2 linked regions of the Rhodopseudomonas palustris HaA2 genome follow. The protein of the gene in region 1 interacts with the protein of each later gene in a pairwise test. Links are inferred from orthologs where the notes say so. Each region holds a gene or a part of one and is shown on either strand. Other genes may lie near its edges. The genes, in order: gyrA and gyrB.

Region 1 (10,696 bases):
GGGGTTTTATTTCGCTCTGCGGATCGAACCGGAAGGCCACCTCGCGCGTCTATTCCGCGACAGGTGGGCTGCTGAAAACATTACGGTTTTTTCCGCATTGTTTCACGGAGCCTTTACCGGAGAAACAAATTTGCGCGGCCATGAAACCAATTGGTGCGGCGACGAAGATGTTCTGAAACCGGGCTTGGCTACACCACCGGCATTGGGAAGCGACAATCCAACGGGTCGCAAGGCCCGACGACAGGGGACCGTCATGATCAAGGCTCTTTCCGCAGTCGCCATTGCAGCGTTCGTCGCTGCCGCCCTCACCATTCTCCCGGGCTTTGCGCCGCGCGTCGAAGCCAGCGTGCCGGTGGCGCTCGCCAAGGGCGACCGGCTCGACATCCGCCCGCTGGGAACGAATTGCTCCGCACAGGCTTGGCCGAATTTCGAGCCGTCCTGCCTGCGCAATGCCGAAACCCGCACCGCGCCGGTCCGCGAAGCCCGTCTGGTCACCGCGGAACGTCCTTAAGGATCGTGCGTTAGGATACACAGAACCACCCAAGCGCTGTCCTCCAGGAGCGCTCTTCGAAGGCCCCCGGTGTGCCCGCCGGGGGCCTTTCGATTCGTGCTTTGCTTGGGTTCTCTATGGATTCCGGCGGCTGATCAGCCGCCGTTACCGTTTCCGTTCTCGGTCTCTTCCGCCTCGGGAATGTGCTCGACCGACACCACCTTCTCGTCGTCTGCGGTGTCGAACACGATCACGCCCTGGGTCGAGCGCCCAGCGACCCGGATGCCTTCGACCGGGCAGCGGATCAACTGGCCGTTGTCGGTCACCAGCATGATCTGGTCCGAATCCTCCACCGGGAACGACGCCACCAGCTTGCCGTTGCGGTTGTTGACCGACATCGCCACGATGCCTTTGCCGCCGCGGTTGGTTGTGCGGTACTCGAACGACGAGGTCCGCTTGCCGTAGCCGTTCTCCGAGATCGTCAGCACGAACTGCTCGGACGCCGACATCTCGACATAGCGCTGCTCGCCGAGCTCGATCGCGCCGACCGAGGCGTCCTCGCCCTCGACCCCCGCGGCCTCGTCCTCCACCGCCGCCCGCTCCTCGACGCCGCCGCGACGCACCGCATTGGCGCGGCGCAGATAGGCGGCGCGCTCCTCGGATCCGGCGTCGAGATGGCGCAGGATGCTAAGCGAGATCACCTTGTCCTCGGGCGCTAGAGCAATGCCGCGCACGCCCATGGATGAACGACCTTGGAAGACTCGGACACCGAATTCCTTGCCGTCTCTTTGGTCCGAGACAGGAAATCGAATGCACTGACCATTGGCAGTTGTCAGCAACACGTCGTCGCGCTCGGTGCAGATCTGCACGTCGACGATCGCCTCGCCGTCGTCGAGCTTCATCGCGATGATGCCGGAGCGGCGCACGTCGACGAAGTCGGACAGCTTGTTGCGGCGGACATTGCCGCCGGTGGTCGCGAACATCACGTCGAGCGCGGCCCAGGACTGCTCGTCCTCCGGCAGCGGCATGATCGTGGTGATGCGCTCGCCCTGCTCCAGCGGCAGGATGTTGATCAGCGCCTTGCCGCGGCCGTTCGGCGGCGCGATCGGCAGCCGCCACACCTTTTCTTTGTAGACCTGGCCGCGCGACGAGAAGAACAGCACCGGCGTGTGCGTCGAGGCGACGAACAGCCTGGAGACGAAATCCTCCTCGCGGGTCGCCATGCCGGAGCGGCCCTTGCCGCCGCGGCGTTGCGCCCGATAGGTCGACAGCGGCACGCGCTTGACGTAGCCGGCGTGCGACACCGTCACCACCATGTCCTCGCGCTGGATCAGGTCCTCGTCTTCGACCTCGCCTTCCTGCTCGATGATCACGGTCTTGCGCGGCGTGGCGAATTCCGTCTTCACCGCGATCAGTTCGTCCTTGACGATGGTCTGCACCCGCGCCCGCGAACGCAGGATGTCGAGATAGTCGGCGATCTCGAGCGCGAGCTTGTCGAGTTCCTCGGCGATTTCCTCGCGACCCAACGCCGTCAGGCGCTGCAGCCGCAGATCGAGGATCGCCTTGGCCTGCTCGAACGACAGCCGCGCGGTGCCGTCCTCGTTGAGCTTGTGGCGCGGGTCGTCGATCAACGTGATCATCGCGGCGACGTCGGCCGCCGGCCAGTCGCGCGACATCAGGGTTTCGCGCGCCGTGTTCGGATCGGGCGAATTGCGGATGACGCGAATGATCTCGTCGATATTCGCCACCGCGATGGCGAGGCCGACCAAAATATGAGCGCGGTCGCGCGCCTTGTTCAGCAGATATTTGGTCCGCCGCGTGACCACCTGCTCGCGGAACGCGACGAACAGCGTCAGCAGATCCTTGAGGTTCATCAGTTGCGGACGGCCGGCGTCGAGCGCCACCATGTTGGCGCCGAAATTGGTCTGCAGTGGCGTGAAGCGGTAGAGCTGGTTCAGCACCACGTCCGGCACCGCGTCCCGCCGCAGCTCGATCACGACGCGGAAGCCGTCGCGGTCGGATTCATCGCGCAGATCGGAGATGCCCTCGATCTTCTTCTCGCGCACCAGATCGGCGATCCGCTCGACCATGGTGGCCTTGTTCACCTGGTAAGGGATCTCCGAGATGATGATCGCCTCGCGGTCCTTGCGGACCGTTTCGATCTCGACCTTGCCGCGCATCACGATCGAACCGCGGCCGGTGTGGTAGGCGAGACGAATGCCGGCGCGGCCGAGAATGATGCCGCCGGTCGGGAAGTCGGGGCCCGGGATGATGACGTTCAGATCGTCGATCGACAGCGCCGGATCGTCGATCAATGCGATACAGGCGTCGATCACCTCGCCGAGATTGTGCGGCGGAATGTTGGTCGCCATGCCGACGGCGATGCCGCCGGCGCCGTTGACCAGCAGGTTCGGGAACTTCGCCGGCAGCACCTGCGGCTCGTTGAACGAGCCGTCGTAGTTGTCCTGATAGTCGACGGTGTCCTTGTCGAGATCGTCGAGCAGCAATTGCGCGATCTTGGTCAGGCGCGATTCGGTGTATCGCATCGCGGCCGGCGCGTCGCCGTCGACCGAGCCGAAATTGCCCTGACCGTCGATCAGCGGCACGCGCATGGAAAAGTCCTGCGCCATGCGCACCATCGCGTCGTACACCGACTGGTCGCCGTGCGGGTGATACTTACCGATGACGTCGCCGACGGTGCGCGCCGATTTGCGATACGGCTTGTTCCACTCGAATCCGTTCTCGTACATGCCGAAGAGAATCCGGCGATGCACCGGTTTCAATCCGTCGCGCGCATCCGGCAGCGCTCGCGCCACGATCACGCTCATCGCGTAATCGAGATAGCTGCGCTTCATCTCGTCGAGAATGGATACGGGGCGAATATCCGAGGGCGCCTGAGGCTCCCCGGGCTTCTCGTCGTCTTTGTCGGACAAGGGTGAGTTCCGGTCAGATTCTGATGCGAATCATATACCGCATCGAGGCCGCGCAAGCCACCCTCGCGGTCGCCTTTTCGCGGCTTTTTCCAGCCGATTTTCCAATGACTTAGCCGGAGTTTGGCTGGGCGCCCGAAGCGCCTTCCCGGATCGCCCCGAAACGTCGGCGGCGCGCCCCGATCAGTCCTCGCGCAGCACCGCGCCGAAGCGCTCGACGACGACGTCGCGCTTGGTCTCGTCGACCCGCACCGTCATGGCGTAGCGGCCGTCGCGCAGCTCCTTGGACAGCACCTCGGCGTTGCGATGCAGCCAGCTCACGCCGGCCCCGTCGGCGGCGTCGATGGTCAGGTCGAGCACCGAACGCCAGGCCGCCAGCCGCTGCTCGATCGCCAGCAACAGCTCGTCGACGCCCTCGCCGCTCACCGCCGACACCATGAAGCACGGGCGATCCTCGGACCGCCGCGCCGCGATGTTGCGCAGCTCTTCGCGCTGCTCCGGCTCGAAGCGGTCGATCTTGTTCCAGATTTCGAGGATGCGCCCGCCGTCGGCCTCGACGCCGAGCTGGCGCAGCACCGCGTCGACGTCGCGCTCCTGGGCCTCGGCATCTTCGTGCGAGATGTCGCGGACGTGCAGGATCAGATCGGCTTCCAGCACCTCCTCCAGCGTGGCGCGGAACGCCGCAACGAGTTGGGTCGGGAGGTTGGAAATGAAACCCACGGTGTCGGACAGCATCGCCTTGCCGCCGTGCGGCAAGGTCAAGGCGCGCAGCGTCGGGTCCAGCGTCGCGAACAGCATGTCGGCGGCCTGCACGTCGGCGCGGGTCAGCCGGTTGAACAGCGTCGACTTGCCGGCATTGGTGTAGCCGACCAGTGCGACGACGCGATACGGCACGCGCTGGCGGCCGGCGCGGTGCAGCCGCCGCGTCGCCTGCACCTTCTTCAGTTCGTTTTCGAGCCGCGAGATTCGATCGCCGATCAGCCGCCGGTCGGCCTCGATCTGGGTTTCGCCGGGGCCGCCCATGAAGCCGAAGCCGCCGCGCTGGCGTTCGAGATGGGTCCAGGATCGCACCAGCCGCGAGCGTTGATAGTTCAGATGCGCGAGTTCGACCTGCAGCGCGCCTTCCTTGGTCTTGGCGCGGCGGCCGAAGATCTCCAGGATCAGCCCGGTACGATCGAGCACCTTGGCGCTCCACGCCTTCTCCAGATTGCGCTGCTGGATCGGCGACAGCGCGCAATCCATCACCACGAGATCGGCCTCGTGGCCTTTGATGATGCCGAGGATCTCTTCGACCTTGCCCTTGCCGAGATAGGTCGCCGGGCGGATCTGACTGATCGGCGTCAGCACCGCCTCGGCGATCTCCAGATCGATGGCGCGCGCAAGCCCCGCCGCCTCGTCGAGGCGGGCGTCGCTGTCGCGCACGGCATTCATTCCGCCGGCATCGGGATCGGTCTTGCGGACACGAAGATACGGCCCGACGACGATTACCCGCCCGGTCTGGCCGTCTGTCGCCGACCGCGGCCGGTCGGCGCCCCCGTCAAAGCTGCGGGGTTCCAATCAGGACCTTCTCAAGCTGGAGAATCCTCGCCGCCTTCGAACAACTGGATCGGCGCGCCTGGCATAATCGTCGAAATCGCATGCTTGTAGACCAGCTGCGAATGACCATCGCGCCGCAGCAACAGGCAAAAATTATCGAACCAAGTGACAATGCCTTGCAATTTGACCCCGTTCACCAGGAAAATCGTCAAAGGAGTCTTGGTCTTTCGAACGTGGTTCAGGAAGGTGTCTTGTAGATTTTGTGCGCGGTCTGCCGCCATTTTTATTCCCGCAATTGGAATTGTCTTTTTTTGCCGCGGCGCGTCTCTCTGCGGAGCTTCACCTCGGTTGTCGGCCCCCCTGAGATCCCCCTCCGGAGGCTGACAAGGAGATTAGACGGCACGCGTGCTTGTTAGGCAAGCAGCTAAATCGGACGCCGTGCTGCGCGCGACACAAAATTCAGGAAAAGGCCGCAAATCGGTGAAACTGTTCGCGCAGGCGGCGGGCAACTGGGCCCGGCGTGCCACTTCCGATGGCATGGCCGTCGATCGCGACCACCGGCATCACGATCATGCTCGCCGCCGTGACGAAGGCCTCTGCTGCGTCGGCCGCCTCGGCGGGCGTGAACGGACGCTCCTCGAACCGGATCTGCAGCGCCTCCAGCGCCTCGATCAGCACGCCCCGGGTGATACCCGACAGAATCCCCGAGCTGTCGGGCCGGGTCACCACCCGCCCCTGCTTGGTGACGATCCAGGCATTGCTCGACGAGCCTTCGGTGACGAAGCCGTCGCCGTCGACATACCAGGCTTCGTAGGCGCCGGCTTCGCGTGCCGCCTGCTTCGCCAGCACATTCGGCAGCAGCGCGGTCGACTTGATGTCGACCCGCGGCCAGCGATTCTCCGGCACGGTGATCACCTTGATGCCGCGCGCCGCATTCTCCGCGCCCTTGGCCGGATTGATCGTGCGCGCGGTCACCACCAGACTGGGCTTCACACGGCTCAGCGGAAAACCGTGGTCCCGCCGCGCAACGCCGCGGCTGATCTGCAGATAGACGATCCCGAAGCGCACGCGATTACGCCGCACCACCTCGTGCAGGATCACAGCCAGCGACGACAGCGGCATCGGCAGCGCGATCCGCAATTCGCTCAGGGATCGCTGCAGCCGCGTCAGATGCCGCGGCATGTCGACCAGCCGGCCGTCGCGCACCTCGCAGACCTCGTAGACGCCGTCGGCAAACTGATAGCCGCGATCCTCGATGCTGACGCTGGCGTCGCGCATCTCCTGATAGCGGCCGTTCACATAGGCGATGCGCGACATCGAGCAATTCCGGTTGAGAGGTCAGAGAAAAACGATCAGCCGACGCCGAGCGCCTTGAGCTTGCGATGCAGCGCCGAGCGCTCCATGCCGACGAATTCGGCGGTGCGCGAGATGTTGCCGGAGAACCGGCTGATCTGCGCGATGAGGTAGTCGCGCTCGAACACCTCGCGGGCCTCGCGCAGCGGCAGCCCCATGATGTGCTCGCCATTGTTGCCGGTCGGCATCGTCGGCACCATCGAGCCGACGTCCTGCGGCAGCATGTCGGCGGTGATCACCGCATCCGGGCCGCCGCCGGCGAGGATCATCACCCGCTCGACATTGTTGCGGAGCTGACGGACGTTGCCCGGCCAGACATGCGACTGCAGCACGGCCATCGCATCCTGCCCGATCTGCCGCTTCGGCAGGCCGGTCGCTGCCGAAATCTGGTCCATGAAATACTCGATCAATTCGGGAATGTCCTCGCGCCGTTCCGACAGCGGCGGCACCCGGATCGGCACCACCGACAGCCGGTGATACAGGTCCTCGCGGAAGCGTCCCTCGGCGATCTCCTCTTCGAGATTGCGCGCCGTCGACGAGATGATGCGAACGTCGACATTGACCTTGGCGGTGCCGCCGGAGCGCTGGAAGGTCTGCTCGACCAGCACCCGCAGGATCTTGTTCTGGGTCTCGCGCGGCATGTCGGCGATTTCGTCGATGAACAGCGTGCCGCCATGGGCCTCTTCCAGCGCTCCCGCCTTGCGCGCGTGCTCGCCGTTCGGCTCGATGCCGAACAGCTCGACCTCCATCCGCTCCGGCGTGATCGCGGCGGCGTTGATCACCACGAACGGGCCATCGGCGCGGCCGGAGGCGTTGTGCAGCGTCCGCGCCGCGAGTTCCTTGCCGGCCCCCGACGGGCCGACGATCAGAATCCGGCTGTTGGCCTTGGCGGCGCGCTCGATGGTCTGGCGCAACTGGTTCATGCAGGCCGAGCGGCCCATCAGCGTCGAGGCCGACGGCGCCTGCTGCTTCAGTTCGCGCACCTCGCGTTTCAGCCGCGAGGTCTCCAGCGCACGCGTCGCGACCAGAAGCAGGCGGTCGGATTTGAACGGCTTCTCGATGAAGTCGTAGGCGCCGCGTTTGATCGCCGCCACCGCGGTCTCGATGTTGCCGTGGCCGGAGATCATCACCACCGGCACCTCGGCGTGCTCCTTCTTGATCTGCTCGAGCAACTGCAGGCCGTCGAGCTTGCTGCCCTGCAGCCAGATGTCGAGGAAGATCAAATTCGGACGCCGGTTCGCGATCTCCGCCAACGCGGAATCGCTGTCGCGCGCGGTGCGCGACGTGAAGCCTTCGTCCTCGAGAATGCCGGCGACGAGATCGCGGATATCCGCTTCGTCATCGACGATCAAAATGTCATTCGCCATTTGTCGAGCCTGTCATTCTAGCCGCTGTTCGCCGCTTCTATCTTCGGTTCGTTGCCGGCCTTGGCTTTTGGTTCACCGGCAGGCGGTGCCACGGGCTGTCCGGACATCGCAAATCGTAACCGCATCCACGCGCCACGTTGCCCGGGCCGGAAGTCGGATGCGTCGTTGAGTTCGATGCCGCCGCCATGATCGACCAGCACGCGCCCGACGATCGCGAGCCCGAGGCCGGTGCCCTTCTCGCGCGTGGTCACGTAGGGTTCGAGCAGGCGTGAGCGGCTTTGTTTGGGCAGACCGATGCCGTTGTCGACGACGTCGATGACGACGTCGTCGCCGTCGCGCGCCGCCACCACCTCGATCCTGCCCTTGCCGAGTTCCTCCGGCGGCACCGCCTCGATCGCCTCGGCCGCGTTCTTGATGATGTTGGTCAACGCCTGCGAAATCAGACGGCGGTCGAACCGCGCCCGCAGCGGGTCGTCCTTGATCTCGGTCTCGATCTCGACCTCGGGATGGCCGACGCGCATCAGGAACACCACCTGGCGCACGGTGTCGGCGACATCCTCGCCTTCGATTACCGGCTTCGGCATCCGCGCGAAGCGCGAGAATTCGTCGACCATGCGGCGGATGTCGTCGACCTGGCGCACGATGGTGTCGGTGCACTGCTCGAAGATGCCCTTGTCCTCGACGATCACCTTGCCGAACTTGCGCTTGATCCGCTCCGCCGACAGCTGGATCGGGGTCAGCGGGTTCTTGATCTCGTGCGCGATCCGGCGCGCGACATCGCCCCAGGCCGAGGTCCGCTGCGCCGACACCAGCTCGGTGATATCGTCGAGCGTGATGATGTAGCTGTCGCGGGCGTGGCCGGTCTGCTCGGCCGTGACGCGCACCGAGAGAATGCGTTCGCGGCCATCGCGGGTGATGGTGATCTGGCCCTGCACCAGACGCTGCGCGCCTTCGCAGGCCGCGGCCATCATTTCGTCGAGCTCGGGAATCACCTCGGACAGCGGATGCCCCAGCGTCTCGGATTCCGAATGCCCGATCAGCTTCTCCGCCGAGCGGTTGAGAATGCCGATGCTGAGCGAGCCGTCGACGCCGATGATGCCGGCGCTGGCCGACGACAGCACCGCTTCGATGAAGCGGCGGCGACTGTCGATCAGATCGCTGGCGCTGACCAGTTCGTCGCGCTGGGTCCGCAGCTCCTGCGTCATCTTGTTGAAAGTCTCGCCGAGTTGCGACAGGTCGCCCTCGGATTTGAACACCGGCACCTGGACGTGCAGATCGCCGGTCGAGACCATCTGCGCCGCGCCCATCAGGCGGCGGATCGGCGCCACCAGCCAATTGGCGAAGTTCAGCCCGATCAGCACCGACGACATCAGCACCGTCAGCGCGATCACCGTGAACATCAGCGCGAACGCGACCTGAACGCCGAGCCGGCGCGCCTCGATCTCGGCATATTCGGCGACGCTGGCCTGGGTCTGCCGCAATTGCGCCACCACGCGGGGGTCGAGCAGCCGCGCGACATACAGGAAGGTGTCGTCGAAGCCCTTCAGCCGGATCACCGCGGCGACGTAATTGGCCTCGATGAACACCGCGATCTGCGGCTCGGTGTCGTCGACATTGCTGAGGAATTCGGGGGCCGGCGTGTCGAAATCGCGCTGGATGCCGGTCTGGGCCGACTCCACGATGTTGCGGTCCTTGTCGATCAGCATCGCGCCGGGAAGATTGCGCGACGCGGCATCGGTGGTGAGAAATTCGCGGAAGGACTTGCGGTCCTGGTCGAACAGCGGCCGGACCCGCGAGATGTCGTTCGCCATGCCGATGATGTCGCCGCGGATCAGCTGGCCGTGTTCGTGCAGATAGGCATTGGCGACGATCAGCGAATTCTGGATCACCGCCCGGGTCGGCCCTGAGAACAGCCGGTCGAGGCCGCGGTCGAGCGTGACATTGGCGACGACCGACACCAGCACCGCCGGCAGCACGGCGATCACCGAGAACAGGCTGACGATCTGGACGTGGAGCCGCGCCGCCGCCCGTCCGCGCCGCCGGGCCTGGATGATCTTCCAGACCTCGCGGACGATGATCGCCACCAGCAGCAGGATGGTGGCGCCGTTGATCAGCAGGAAGGTGACGACGACGGCCCGGGTGGGCGCAATCGGCGTCAGTCCGGTCAGGATGACGAAGGTGAGGAAGGCCGACAGCAGCGCCACGCACACCGCGATCGGCGCCAGCAGCCGGCGCCAGAAGGCGGCGCGCGGCTCGGCGATCGACGGGTCGTCAACGGTTGGGGTCGACGTCTCTGCGCTGGTCATTCTGGCAATAATCAATGAATGCGACGGGTCACCGCCGCAAAGGCAAGTGATGCATTCCTACAACATTGTTGCTCAATTACGACAATATCGCGGCGCGCCGCCCGAAGAACCTCGGGCGGCTACGCAGTGCACAGCATAAAACCTTGACCCAGCGTGTCAGCCGCCGGTCCGATAAACCTGAATATCGAGGTCGCGGATCTTCTTCCGCAGCGTATTGCGGTTCAGACCGAGCAGATCGGCCGCCCTGATCTGGTTGCCGCGAGTCGCCGCCAGCGCCGCGGTCAAGAGCGGCACTTCGATCTCGCGCAGCACGCGATGGTAGAGCCCCGGCGGCGGGACGCCGTTCGGGAAGCCCGAAAAATGCGACGAAAGGTACATTTCGACCGCTCCGCCGAGATTGTCGACGGTGTGGGCGACGCTGCCGCCGGACACCACCGCGGGCGGTGCCAGTTCGCCGTCGATCACCGAGGCGGTGATGACGTCCTGCGGATACAGCGCCGCCAGCCGCCGCGCCAGATTCTCCAGCTCGCGGACGTTGCCCGGCCAGCGATGCTGCTTCATCCGCTCCAGCGCCGCGCTGTCGAGCTTCTTGGCCGGTAGGCCGTCCTTCTCCGCCAGCGCGAAGAAGTGCCGCACCAGGTCCGGCAGATCCTCGATGTGTTCGCGCAATGGAGGAAGCCGCAGCGGCACCACGTTGAGACGAAAGAACAAATC
Region 2 (10,462 bases), 3.3 Mb from region 1 along the record:
TTCCACTGGCTGTCGGCGCTGGTGGTGCTGCCCTGCGCCGCCTATGCGGGCCAGCCGTTCTTCCAGTCGGCCTGGCGCGCGCTGAAGGCCAAGAGCGTCAACATGGACGTGCCGATCACGATCGGCGTGGTGCTGGCGCTGGGCATGTCGCTGGTCGAGACCATCAATCACGCCGAGCACACGTATTTCGATGCGGCGATCATGTTGATCGCCTTCCTGCTGGCGGGCCGCTTCCTCGACCAGAAGATGCGGCAGAAGACCCGCGCGGTCGCCGGCAATCTGGCCGCGCTGAAGGCCGAGACCGCGACCAAATTCGTCGGTCCCGACGAAATCAGCGAAGTGCCGATCGCCGCGGTGCGCGCCGGCGACCTCGTGTTGCTGCGCCCGGGCGAGCGCTGCGCGGTCGACGGCAGCGTGGTCGAGGGCCGCTCCGAGATCGACCAGAGCCTGATCACCGGCGAGACGCTGTATGTGAAGGCCGAGCGCGGCACCCAGGTCTATGCCGGCACGCTCAACATCTCCGGCACGCTGCGCGTGCGGGTTTCCGCGGCGTCGGAAGGCACGCTGCTCGCCGAGATCACCCGGCTGCTCGACCATGCGCTGCAGGCGCGCTCGCGCTACGTTCGGCTCGCCGATCGTGCCTCGCAGCTCTATGCGCCGGTGGTGCACGCCACCGCGCTGCTCACCGTGATCGGCTGGGTGCTGGCCGGCGCGAGCTGGCACGATGCCATCGTCATCGGCATCGCCGTGCTGATCATCACCTGCCCCTGCGCGCTCGGTCTGGCGATCCCCGCGGTGCAGACGGTGGCCTCGGGCGCGATGTTCCGCGCCGGCGTGTTGCTCAATGCCGGCGACGCAATCGAGCGCGCCGCCGCGGTCGACACCGTCGTGTTCGACAAGACCGGCACGCTGACGCTGCCGGAGCTCGACGTCGTCAACGGCGCCGGCGTGCCCGACGAGGTCTTCCAGCTCGCCGGGCGCCTCGCGCTCGCCAGCCATCATCCGGTCGCCGCCGCGGTGGCGCGCGCCGCCCAGGCCAAGGCGCCGCTGCCCGGTGTCACCGAGGAGCCCGGCCGCGGCGTCCGCGCGCTGTTCGAGGGCGAGGAGCTGCGGCTCGGCAGCCCGGCCTTCTGCGGCGCCGATGCCGAGGCCAACGCCATTCTCAGCGCCGATCCGGAAGTCTCGGTGGTCGCCTTCAGCCGCGGCGATCGGCACACCGTGTTCGCGGTCCGGCAGTTGCTGCGGCCCGACGCCGCCCGGACGATCGACGCGCTGCTCAATCGCGGCATCGCCGTGGAATTGCTGTCCGGCGACCGCGAGCCGGCGGTGCGGCATGCGGCCGACGCGCTCGGCGTCAGCGCCTGGCGCGCCGGGGTGACGCCGGCCGAGAAGATCGCCCATATCGAGGCCTTGAAGGCGCAGGGGCGCGTGGTGATGATGGTCGGCGACGGCATGAACGACGCGCCGTCACTCGCCGCCGCGCATGTGTCGATGTCGCCGATCAGCGCCACCCATCTCAGCCAGGCGACCGCCGATCTGGTGTTTCTTGGCAAGGAACTTGCACCGGTATTGGCCGCGATCGACTATTCGCGCAAGGCGATGGCAGTGATGCGGGAGAATCTGACGCTGGCGATCGGCTACAATGTGCTCGCGGTGCCGATTGCGATCGCGGGCCTCGCCACGCCGCTGATCGCCGCATTGGCGATGTCCGGCTCGTCGATCCTGGTGATGCTGAATGCGATGCGCGCCCGTCGGGTCCGCCTGGGGGGTGCGTCATGGAAGTGATGGTGTTTTTGGTGCCGCTGGCGCTGATGCTGGGGCTGCTCGGTCTGGCGGCGTTCCTGTGGTCGCTGAAGAGCGGCCAATACGAGGACCTCGACGGCGCCGCCTGGCGGGCGATTTCCGACGACGACCAGACGCCGCGGCCGCCGGCGAAGGAACCGGCCTGAGAGTGCGAGGCTGATATGGCGATGTTCACCTACTCCGATTCGGACGCGCTGATCCGGCCCAAGCCGGCGCCGGTCGAAACCCGCCCGGAGCCCGCGACGGACGAGGATGCCGACACACGCTGGCTGCGGTCGCTGTCGCTGCCGCACCGGTCGTTCGTGCGGTTCTACCGGGCGCTGCGCAAGCTGCAGCCGATGTTTCCGCCGCTGTCCTGCTGCTGAGTCGCCGCAGGGCAAAGCGACGCGCCACCAAAGCGTTAAGCCGAATTCATCGGGCTGATACAGACCGCGGTTATCAGGCCGGCGTAGCACCGACGCGAATCGCGCTCCGCGAATCGCCCGCCTCGAATCGACGAGCCGCCATGCCCCGCACCTTCGCCTCCCAAGTCGCCGCGTCCGAAGCCCCCGCGACCCAGGCCGGGTCCCAATCCGCGTCCAAAGCCTTCATCATCGAAGTGAATTCGCGCGCCGCCGGGATTGTCGTGCGTGACGGCCGTGGCTTTCGTTTCCATGCCGCGACCGACGATTTCACCGGACTGGAGGGCCGTGGCTTCCGTTCGCCGGGCGACGCCCATAAGGCCGCGCAGCGCCTGCTCGACAGCCTTCGGCTCGGCCGGAGCATGAAATTCGGCGCCGCCTGATCGAGCCCGGCCAGGACCCGACCAAGACCCGGCCAAGAACCGGTCAAGACCCGGCTTCGCGGCCACGCCGGCCAGCGTCGGCACTTGCGTGAAAAAATCTTCCAAGTAGAATGATCTCTGATCTTCAATTTGGAAGAATGTTCTCTCATGTCTGATGCCGATGTTCCCGTCGCCGAGACCGTCCGCCGCCTCGATGCGATCGACCGGAAGATTCTGACCGTGCTGCAGCAGGACGCTTCGCTGTCGGTGGCCGAGATCGGCGACCGCGTCGGGCTGTCGTCGACGCCGTGCTGGAAACGGATCCAGCGGCTCGAAGCCGACGGCGTCATCACCCGGCGGGTGGCGCTGGTCGATCAGGACAAGATCGGGCTCGGCCTGTCGGTGTTCGTGTCGATCGAGAGCGGTGATCATTCCGAGGCGTGGCTGAAGACCTTCGCCGACGCGGTCAGCGCGATGCCGGAAGTGATCGAATTCTATCGGATGGCCGGCGACGTCGACTACATGCTGCGCGTGGTCGTCGCTGACATGCGGGCCTACGACGTCTTCTACAAGCGGCTGATCAGTACGGTTCCGCTGAAGAACGTCACCTCGCGCTTCGCGATGGAGAAGATCAAGTCGGTCACTGCGCTACCGGTACCGCCGATGAGTGCCGCCTGACGGACTCGTCGGTTCGTTGCCGTGTTGCGGGAGCGCCCCTCCCGCATTGCGGGAACCGATCGGTGATTGATCATCTGCACAAACTAACAGCGGTCTCGCCGGCGCGAATTCCTAATTCCCGGTTTTCGGTTTAGCTCTAGTTAGGACAAATCACGCAAATTATCGCCCGGCGCGACGTCGGGGTGGAAACAAATGCAGACAGCGGTCATTCGGCGGGATGGATCGGCCGACCAGGTCGCTTCCGCGGACCATGACGACATCTCGGCGCTGGTGGCGCGGCTGACCTCCGAGGTCAATGAGATCGCCTGCGGCAAGACCAAATCGATCCAGAAGATCACCAGCCAGATGAAGATCCTGGCGCTCAACGCGCTGATCGAGAGCGCCCGCGCCGGCAAGCAGGGCGCCGGCTTCGCGATCGTGGCGCAGGAGGTGCGCAATGTCGGCGCCCAGATCGAGGAGATCGCGCGCGATCTCGAAAGCCAACTCACCAAACGCACCGGCGAACTGATCAGTTCGATCGGCAGCATGACCGAGCGGTCGCGCGGCGACCGGCTGGTCGATCTGTCGCTCAACGCGGTCGAACTGATCGATCGCAACCTCTACGAGCGCACCTGCGACGTGCGCTGGTGGGCGACCGATTCCGCGGTGGTCGATTGCGCCGCGAAACCCGATGCGGCGTCGGCGTCCTATGCCGGCGAGCGGTTGGCGGTGATCCTCGGCGCCTACACGGTGTATCTCGACCTGTGGCTGTGCGGCCTCGATGGCACGATCCTCGCCAACGGCCGGCCCGGCCGGTTCGGCGTGGTCGGCAGCAGCGTCGCGGGCTGCGACTGGTTCAAGGAGGCACTACGCCTGCGGTCGGGCGACGACTATGTCGCCGGCAATGTCGAGCGGATGCCGCAGCTCGGCAATGCCCAGGTCGCGACCTATTGCGCCAGCGTGCGCAGCGACGGCCGCAGCACCGGCGCGCCGCTCGGCATCCTGGCGATCCATTTCGACTGGGAGGCGCAGGCCAGGGCGATTGTTCAGGGCGTGCGGCTCGATCCGCAGGACAACGCCCGCGTGCTGCTGCTCGACTCCCGGTTCCGCGTGATCGCCGCCTCCGACGGAAGCGGCCTGCTCGAGGAACGCTTCCCCCTGAAGGTCGCCGGCCAGCGCAGCGGTACCTACCGCGACGCCTCGGGCGCCATGGTCGGCTTCCACCTCACCCCGGGCTACGAAACCTATCGGGGCCTCGGCTGGTACGGCGTGATCGTCAGCCGGGCGGAGTAGGCTGGCGCCGCTGCAGTGGGTTTACACGTCCACCGTCGCGCTCAGCGAATTCTCCTGGATGAATTCGCGGCGGGGTTCGACGACGTCGCCCATCAGCTTGGTGAAGATGTCGTCGGCTTCGTCGACTTCGCGGACCTTCACCTGCAGCAGCGAGCGGGCGTTGGTGTCGAGCGTGGTCTCCCAGAGCTGGCTCGGGTTCATCTCGCCGAGGCCTTTGTAGCGCTGCAGCGCCACGCCCTTGCGGCCAGCGTCGGTCACCGCCTCGAACAGGCTGACCGGGCCGTGGATCGCGGTTTCCGCATCCTTGCGGCGCAGCACGCCGGGGCGCGGATAGACCTCCTGCAGCACGGCGGCGTATTCATCGAGCTTGCGGGCGTCGGCGGAGCCGAGCAGCGCGTCGTCGATCATCGCCACGTCCTTGACGCCGCGCACGGTGCGCTCGAAGTGGAAGCCTTCGCCTTCGACGAAGCGGCCGATCCAGCCGCGCTCGACCTCGTCGGCCAGCGCGTCGAGCCGGCGCGCGATATAGGCGGCGGCTTCGTTGGCGGTCGCCACGTCGCTGGTGATCCGCGGGCTGAGCACGCCGGCGATCGCCGCCTGCTCGACCACCGAGCGATTGTAGCGGCCGTGCAGATTGTGCAGCGTCTGGCGGATCACGCGGGCGTCCTCGACCAGCGCCAGCAGATCCCGCCCGCCGCGGACTTCGCCGGAGGCGATCTTGAACGCGCAATCGTCGAGTCCGGTCGCGATCAGATATTCCTCGAGCGCGCGCTCGTCCTTGAGATACTGCTCCGACTTGCCGCGCGTCACTTTGTACAGCGGCGGCTGCGCGATGTAGAGGAAGCCGCCCTCGATCAGAGCCGGCATCTGCCGGAAGAAGAACGTCAAGAGCAGCGTGCGGATGTGCGCGCCGTCGACGTCGGCGTCGGTCATCAGGATGATCTTGTGGTAGCGCAGCTTGGCGATGTCGAAATCGTCGCGGCCGATGCCGGTGCCGAGCGCGGTGATCAGCGTGCCGATCTGCTCGGAGCCCAGCATCTTGTCGAAGCGCGCGCGCTCGACATTGAGGATCTTGCCGCGCAGCGGCAGCACGGCCTGGAATTCGCGGTTGCGGCCCTGCTTGGCGGAGCCGCCGGCGGAGTCACCCTCGACGATGAACAGTTCGGATTTCGACGGATCGCGCTCCTGGCAGTCGGCGAGCTTACCGGGCAGCGAGGCGATATCCAGCGCGCCCTTGCGCCGCGTCAGCTCGCGCGCTTTTCGCGCGGCTTCGCGGGCGGCGGCGGCTTCGATCACCTTGCCGACGATGACCTTGGCTTCGGCGGGATGTTCCTCGAACCAGGCTGCGAGCGCTTCGTTCAGCACGTTCTCGACCACCGGCCGGACTTCCGAGGACACCAGCTTGTCCTTGGTCTGCGACGAGAACTTCGGATCCGGCACCTTCACCGACAGCACCGCGGTGAGGCCTTCGCGGCAATCGTCGCCGGTCAGCGCGATCTTTTCCTTCTTGGCGTTGCTGTCCGCATAGCCGTTGACCTGCCGCGTCAGCGCGGCGCGGAAGCCGGCCAGATGCGTACCACCGTCGCGCTGCGGGATGTTGTTGGTGAAGCACAGCACGTTCTCGTGGTAGGTCTCGTTCCACCACAATGCGGCTTCGACGCCGATGCCGTTGAGATCCGCCGCCAGCACGATCGGCGCCGGCACCATCGGCTTCTTGTTGCGGTCGAGATATTTGACGAATTCGGTGACGCCGCCCTCGTAGCGCATCTCCTCGCGCTTCTCGACCGGGTGGCGCATGTCGGACAATACGATGTTCACGCCGGAATTCAGGAAGGCGAGTTCGCGTAAGCGATGCTCCAGCGTCGCGAAGTCGTATTCGATGTGGGTGAAGGTTTCCGGCGACGCGAAAAATGTCACCTCGGTGCCGCGCCGGCCATTGGCGTCGCCGACAACGCTCAGCGGCGCCACCGCGTCGCCATGGGCGAATTCGATGATGTGCTCTTTGCCGTTACGCCACACGCGCAGGACCAGCTTGCTCGACAGCGCATTGACCACCGAGACGCCGACGCCGTGCAGTCCGCCGGACACCTTGTAGGAGTTCTGGTCGAATTTTCCGCCGGCATGGAGCTGGGTCATGATGACTTCGGCCGCCGAAATGCCTTCGCCCTTGTGGATGTCGACCGGAATGCCGCGGCCGTCGTCGCGCACCGTCACCGAGCCGTCGGCGTTGAGCACGACTTCGACCGCGGTGGCGTGGCCGGCGAGCGCTTCGTCGATGGCGTTGTCGACGACTTCGTACACCATGTGGTGCAGGCCGGAGCCGTCGTCGGTGTCGCCGATATACATGCCCGGCCGCTTGCGGACAGCGTCGAGGCCCTTCAGCACCCGGATCGATTCCGCGCCGTATTCGGCCGGAACGGGCGACGGGGTTTCGGCGATCGGCTGCCGGGCGGGTTCAGTCATGCAGGAACCTTTGAAGGATGAGTTCGAATCGGCTTGCGAGGGCGCGCATGCAGCGCCTTTTGTGCCACGAAAGACGGATTGCGCCTAGCGCAAAGTGGCATGCTTCAAGTTATTGAAGAGATAGGATTTTTTATCGGTTCAGCAAGCCCGAAAACGGCCGATTCGAGCACTCGGGAATGTCGGCTCGCAAGGGCCGGTTGAGGCCCCTTCGGGGCGATCTCCGCCGCTCATTGTTGCGGCCTGATCCGGCCGGATTCGACGGTGAATATCTCGGCGCCGGAACCGATCTCGGCGAACGCTGCGGGGTCGGCGCCGGTCATCCAGACCTGGGCGCCGAGCTTCGCCAATTCCTCGAACAGCGCGGCGCGCCGCGACGGGTCGAGATGCGCCACCACCTCGTCGAGCAGCAGCAGCGGCGTGATGCCGGTCATCTCCGAGACGAGCTGCGCATGCGCGAGGACGAGCCCGATCAGCAGCGCCTTCTGTTCGCCGGTGGAGGCGTCGCGCGCCGGCATCGCCTTCGGCGCGTAGACGACTTCGAGGTCGGTCAGATGCGGGCCGTCGAGGGTGCGGCCGGCGGCGGCGTCGCGCGGGCGGCCCTCGCGCAGGATGGTGCGGTAGCGATCTTCCACCGCCGTGGCGGGTTCGGTGAGCAGCGCGCTCTCCATCCAGCCGTCGAGCATGATCTTCGCCGACGGAAACGCCGATGCCGCGCCGCGGGCGTCGAGCATCGCGGCGAGGCGCATCGCGGTCTGGCCGCGCATCGCCGCGACCGCGACCGCGAGCTCGGCGGTTTCGCGCTCGATCGCATCGAGCCAATGCGCGTCGGGGTAACGTACCTCCAGCAGGCGGTTCCGCGATCTGAGGCTGCGGTCCAGCGCCGAGACCCGGCCCGAATGCTGGCTGTCGATCGCCAGCACCAGCCGGTCGAAGAACCGCCGCCGTTCCGAGGCCGCGCCCATGAACAGCCCGTCCATCGCCGGCGTCAGCCACACCATGCGTAAGTGATCGCCGAATGCGGTGGCGGAGCCGACCGGCTCGCGGTCGATCCGGCAGCGCCGCGAGGTCGCGGCGTCGGCGCGCGGCGGATCGATCCCGGTGCCGAGCGTCGCCAGCCCGAGCGCGCCCTCGACCTCCGCCGCCACCGCCCAGGAGCCGTCGCCCTCATTGTCGGCGACGTCGTCCAGCGTCGCCCGCCGCAACCCCCGCCCCGGCGACAGAAACGAGATCGCCTCGAGGCAATTGGTCTTGCCGGCGCCGTTGGCGCCGACCAGCACCACGCGCTCGGCACTCGTCGTCAGCACCGCCGCCCGATAATTGCGGAAATGCGTCAACGTCAGCCGGGTGATGCGGGAGGCGGTCATGTGATTAAAGCGAGAACAGCGCCGAGTGACCCTCTCCCCTTGTGGGAGAGGGTGGCGCCGAACGAAGTGAGGCGCCGGGTGAGGGGTTATTCGTCCGTTTCGGAAAGCTTCGCAAGGATATCTTCAAGCACCGCTGTGCGACGCTGCAGCACGTCGTTGTTCCAGTAGCGCGGCACGCGAAAGCCCGCAGCGAGGAGCGTGGCATCGCGAATCTGGTCGCGCGTTTGCTCTGCATGCTGACTGCCGTCGATCTCGATCACCAGGCGCTGCTCGAAGCAGACGAAGTCGAGAATGTAGTTCTGGAACGGCACCTGCCGGCGGAATTTCAGCTGGGCGAAACGGCGATCGCGCAGCAACTTCCACATCGCGGATTCCGCATCAGTGGGCGCGTGCCGCATCGTCTTGGCAAAGGCACGGAGTTTCGCTGGGGTTGAAACGTGACGCGGGCGCTGCGGCATGACCCCTCACCCGGCTTCGCTTCGCGAAGCCACCCTCTCCCACAAGGGGAGAGGGTGATCAAAGCGGGCTCTGCATTGTCTGGTCAAGTCAGGCAAATGCCGCTTACGGCGATTCTCCGGTCAAGCCGGGCGGTGACAATTGATGCCGGTCGGGCGCGGGTGGAACTACACCCGCATCGGCATCAGCACGTACAGCGCGTTTTTCTTGTCGCGGTCCTGGATCAGGGTGGGCGAGCCGGGGTCGGCGAGGCGCAGCACTGCGACTTCGCCTTCGATCTGAGCGGCGATGTCGAGCAGATAGCGCGAGTTGAAGCCGATATCGAGCGGGTCGGAAGCGTATTCGACCTCAAGCTCCTCGGTCGCGCTGCCGGAATCCGGGTTGGTCACCGACAGCACCAGCTTGCCGGCGCTCAAGGCCAGCTTCACGGCGCGGCCGCGTTCGCTCGAGATCGTCGAGACGCGGTCGACCGCGGCCTCGAAATCCTTCTTGTCGACCACCAGTTCCTTGTCGTTGTTCTGCGGAATCACGCGGCCGTAATCCGGGAAGGTGCCGTCGATCAGCTTCGAGGTCAGCACCACATTGCCGATGGTGAAGCGGATCTTGCCGACCGACAGTTCGAGGCCGATCTCGGCGTCGTTGTCCTCGATCAGCCGCTGCACCTCGCCGACGGTCTTGCGCGGCACGATCACGCCGGGCATGCCGGCGGCGCCGGCGGGCTGGGTCAGGTCGACCTGCGCCAGCCGATGGCCGTCGGTCGCGACCGCGCGCAGCTTGGCGTCCTTGGCCGAGCCGGCGGTGTGCAGATAGATGCCGTTGAGGTAGTAGCGGGTCTCTTCGGTCGAGATCGCGAACTGGGTGCGGTCGATCAGCCGCTTGACGTCGGAGGCGGTGAGCGAAAACGAATGCGACATCTCGCCGGCGGCCAGATCCGGGAAGTCGCTCTCCGGCAGGGTCTGCAGCGTGAAGCGCGAGCGCCCGGCGCGGATCGCCAGCACCGAACGGTCGCCGTCGCTTTCCAGCACGATCTGCGAGCCGTCGGGCAGCTTGCGGACGATGTCGTAGAACATGTGGGCCGGCACGGTGGTCGACCCCGCGGTGGCGGTCTCGGCCGGCAGCGTTTCGGTGACTTCGAGGTCGAGGTCGGTCGCCTTCAGCGACAATTGGGCGTTTTCGGCGCGCACCAGCACGTTGCCGAGAATCGGAATGGTGTTGCGGCGCTCGACCACGCGGTGGACGTGGCCCAGCGACTTCAGAAGTTGCGCGCGTTCGACCGTGACCTTCATTGCAAAACCCGCCTGATCCGCACCCGCATCGTGTGATGCAGCCGCCGGAGGTACTGGAGAAGCCGGGCGGCCTGAAACGGCGCCACGGCGATGGGGACCCTGCGGATGCGTCCCGAACCCGCGGGGGGTCCGCAGGGTGGCGTGGTTATGCGGCGGACGCAAGGGTGCGTGGCCGGTATGGCCCCGAATGTCCCCGAGTTTTGCCGAGGGCCGCCGCGGCCGGGCGCTTCCCCGGTCGTTTCGTCCGTCACGCCGCCGGGGCTATTCCTGAAGCTGGCGCTTGAGCGAATCCACCTCGTCGGACAGCGTGGTGTCCTTGGACACCAGCCCCTCGATCTTGCGGACGGCGTGCAGCACCGTGGTGTGGTCGCGCCCGC

Evidence for each region.
Region 2: the proteins of gyrA (region 1) and gyrB interact in binary tests that used the Escherichia coli proteins (3 or more experiments, as listed by UniProt). The link is inferred for Rhodopseudomonas palustris HaA2 from one-to-one orthologs.

What each region holds. Positions count from the first base shown.
Region 1 is NC_007778.1:3,271,468-3,282,163, forward strand. Bases 446-3,735 are described here. They hold gyrA (DNA gyrase subunit A), read right to left. Parts: upstream 3,424-3,735; coding sequence 646-3,423; downstream 446-645. Other genes in these bases: RPB_RS14485 (hypothetical protein), read left to right, coding at 446-511; hflX (GTPase HflX), read right to left, coding at 3,604-3,735. Also shown: more of RPB_RS14485, read left to right, coding at 254-445; more of hflX, read right to left, coding at 3,736-4,977; RNA chaperone Hfq, read right to left, coding at 4,989-5,237; RPB_RS14505 (D-amino-acid transaminase), read right to left, coding at 5,416-6,273; RPB_RS14510 (sigma-54-dependent transcriptional regulator), read right to left, coding at 6,309-7,676; RPB_RS14515 (sensor histidine kinase NtrY-like), read right to left, coding at 7,694-9,982; ntrC (nitrogen regulation protein NR(I)), read right to left, coding at 10,139-10,696. UniProt on the Escherichia coli protein: A type II topoisomerase that negatively supercoils closed circular double-stranded (ds) DNA in an ATP-dependent manner to maintain chromosomes in an underwound state.
Region 2 is NC_007778.1:1,979-12,440, reverse strand. The notes cover bases 4,259-7,314. They hold gyrB (DNA topoisomerase (ATP-hydrolyzing) subunit B), read right to left. Parts: upstream 6,980-7,314; coding sequence 4,538-6,979; downstream 4,259-4,537. Other genes in these bases: recF (DNA replication/repair protein RecF), read right to left, coding at 7,207-7,314; RPB_RS00040 (methyl-accepting chemotaxis protein), read left to right, coding at 4,259-4,516. Outside these bases: RPB_RS00065 (heavy metal translocating P-type ATPase), read left to right, coding at 1-1,785; cbb3-type cytochrome oxidase assembly protein CcoS, read left to right, coding at 1,776-1,949; RPB_RS00055 (hypothetical protein), read left to right, coding at 1,965-2,168; RPB_RS00050 (hypothetical protein), read left to right, coding at 2,309-2,587; RPB_RS00045 (Lrp/AsnC family transcriptional regulator), read left to right, coding at 2,735-3,244; more of RPB_RS00040, read left to right, coding at 3,437-4,258; more of recF, read right to left, coding at 7,315-8,343; RPB_RS00025 (endonuclease domain-containing protein), read right to left, coding at 8,430-8,801; dnaN (DNA polymerase III subunit beta), read right to left, coding at 8,967-10,085; chromosomal replication initiator protein DnaA, read right to left, coding at 10,347-10,462. UniProt on the Escherichia coli protein: DNA gyrase negatively supercoils closed circular double-stranded DNA in an ATP-dependent manner to maintain chromosomes in an underwound state.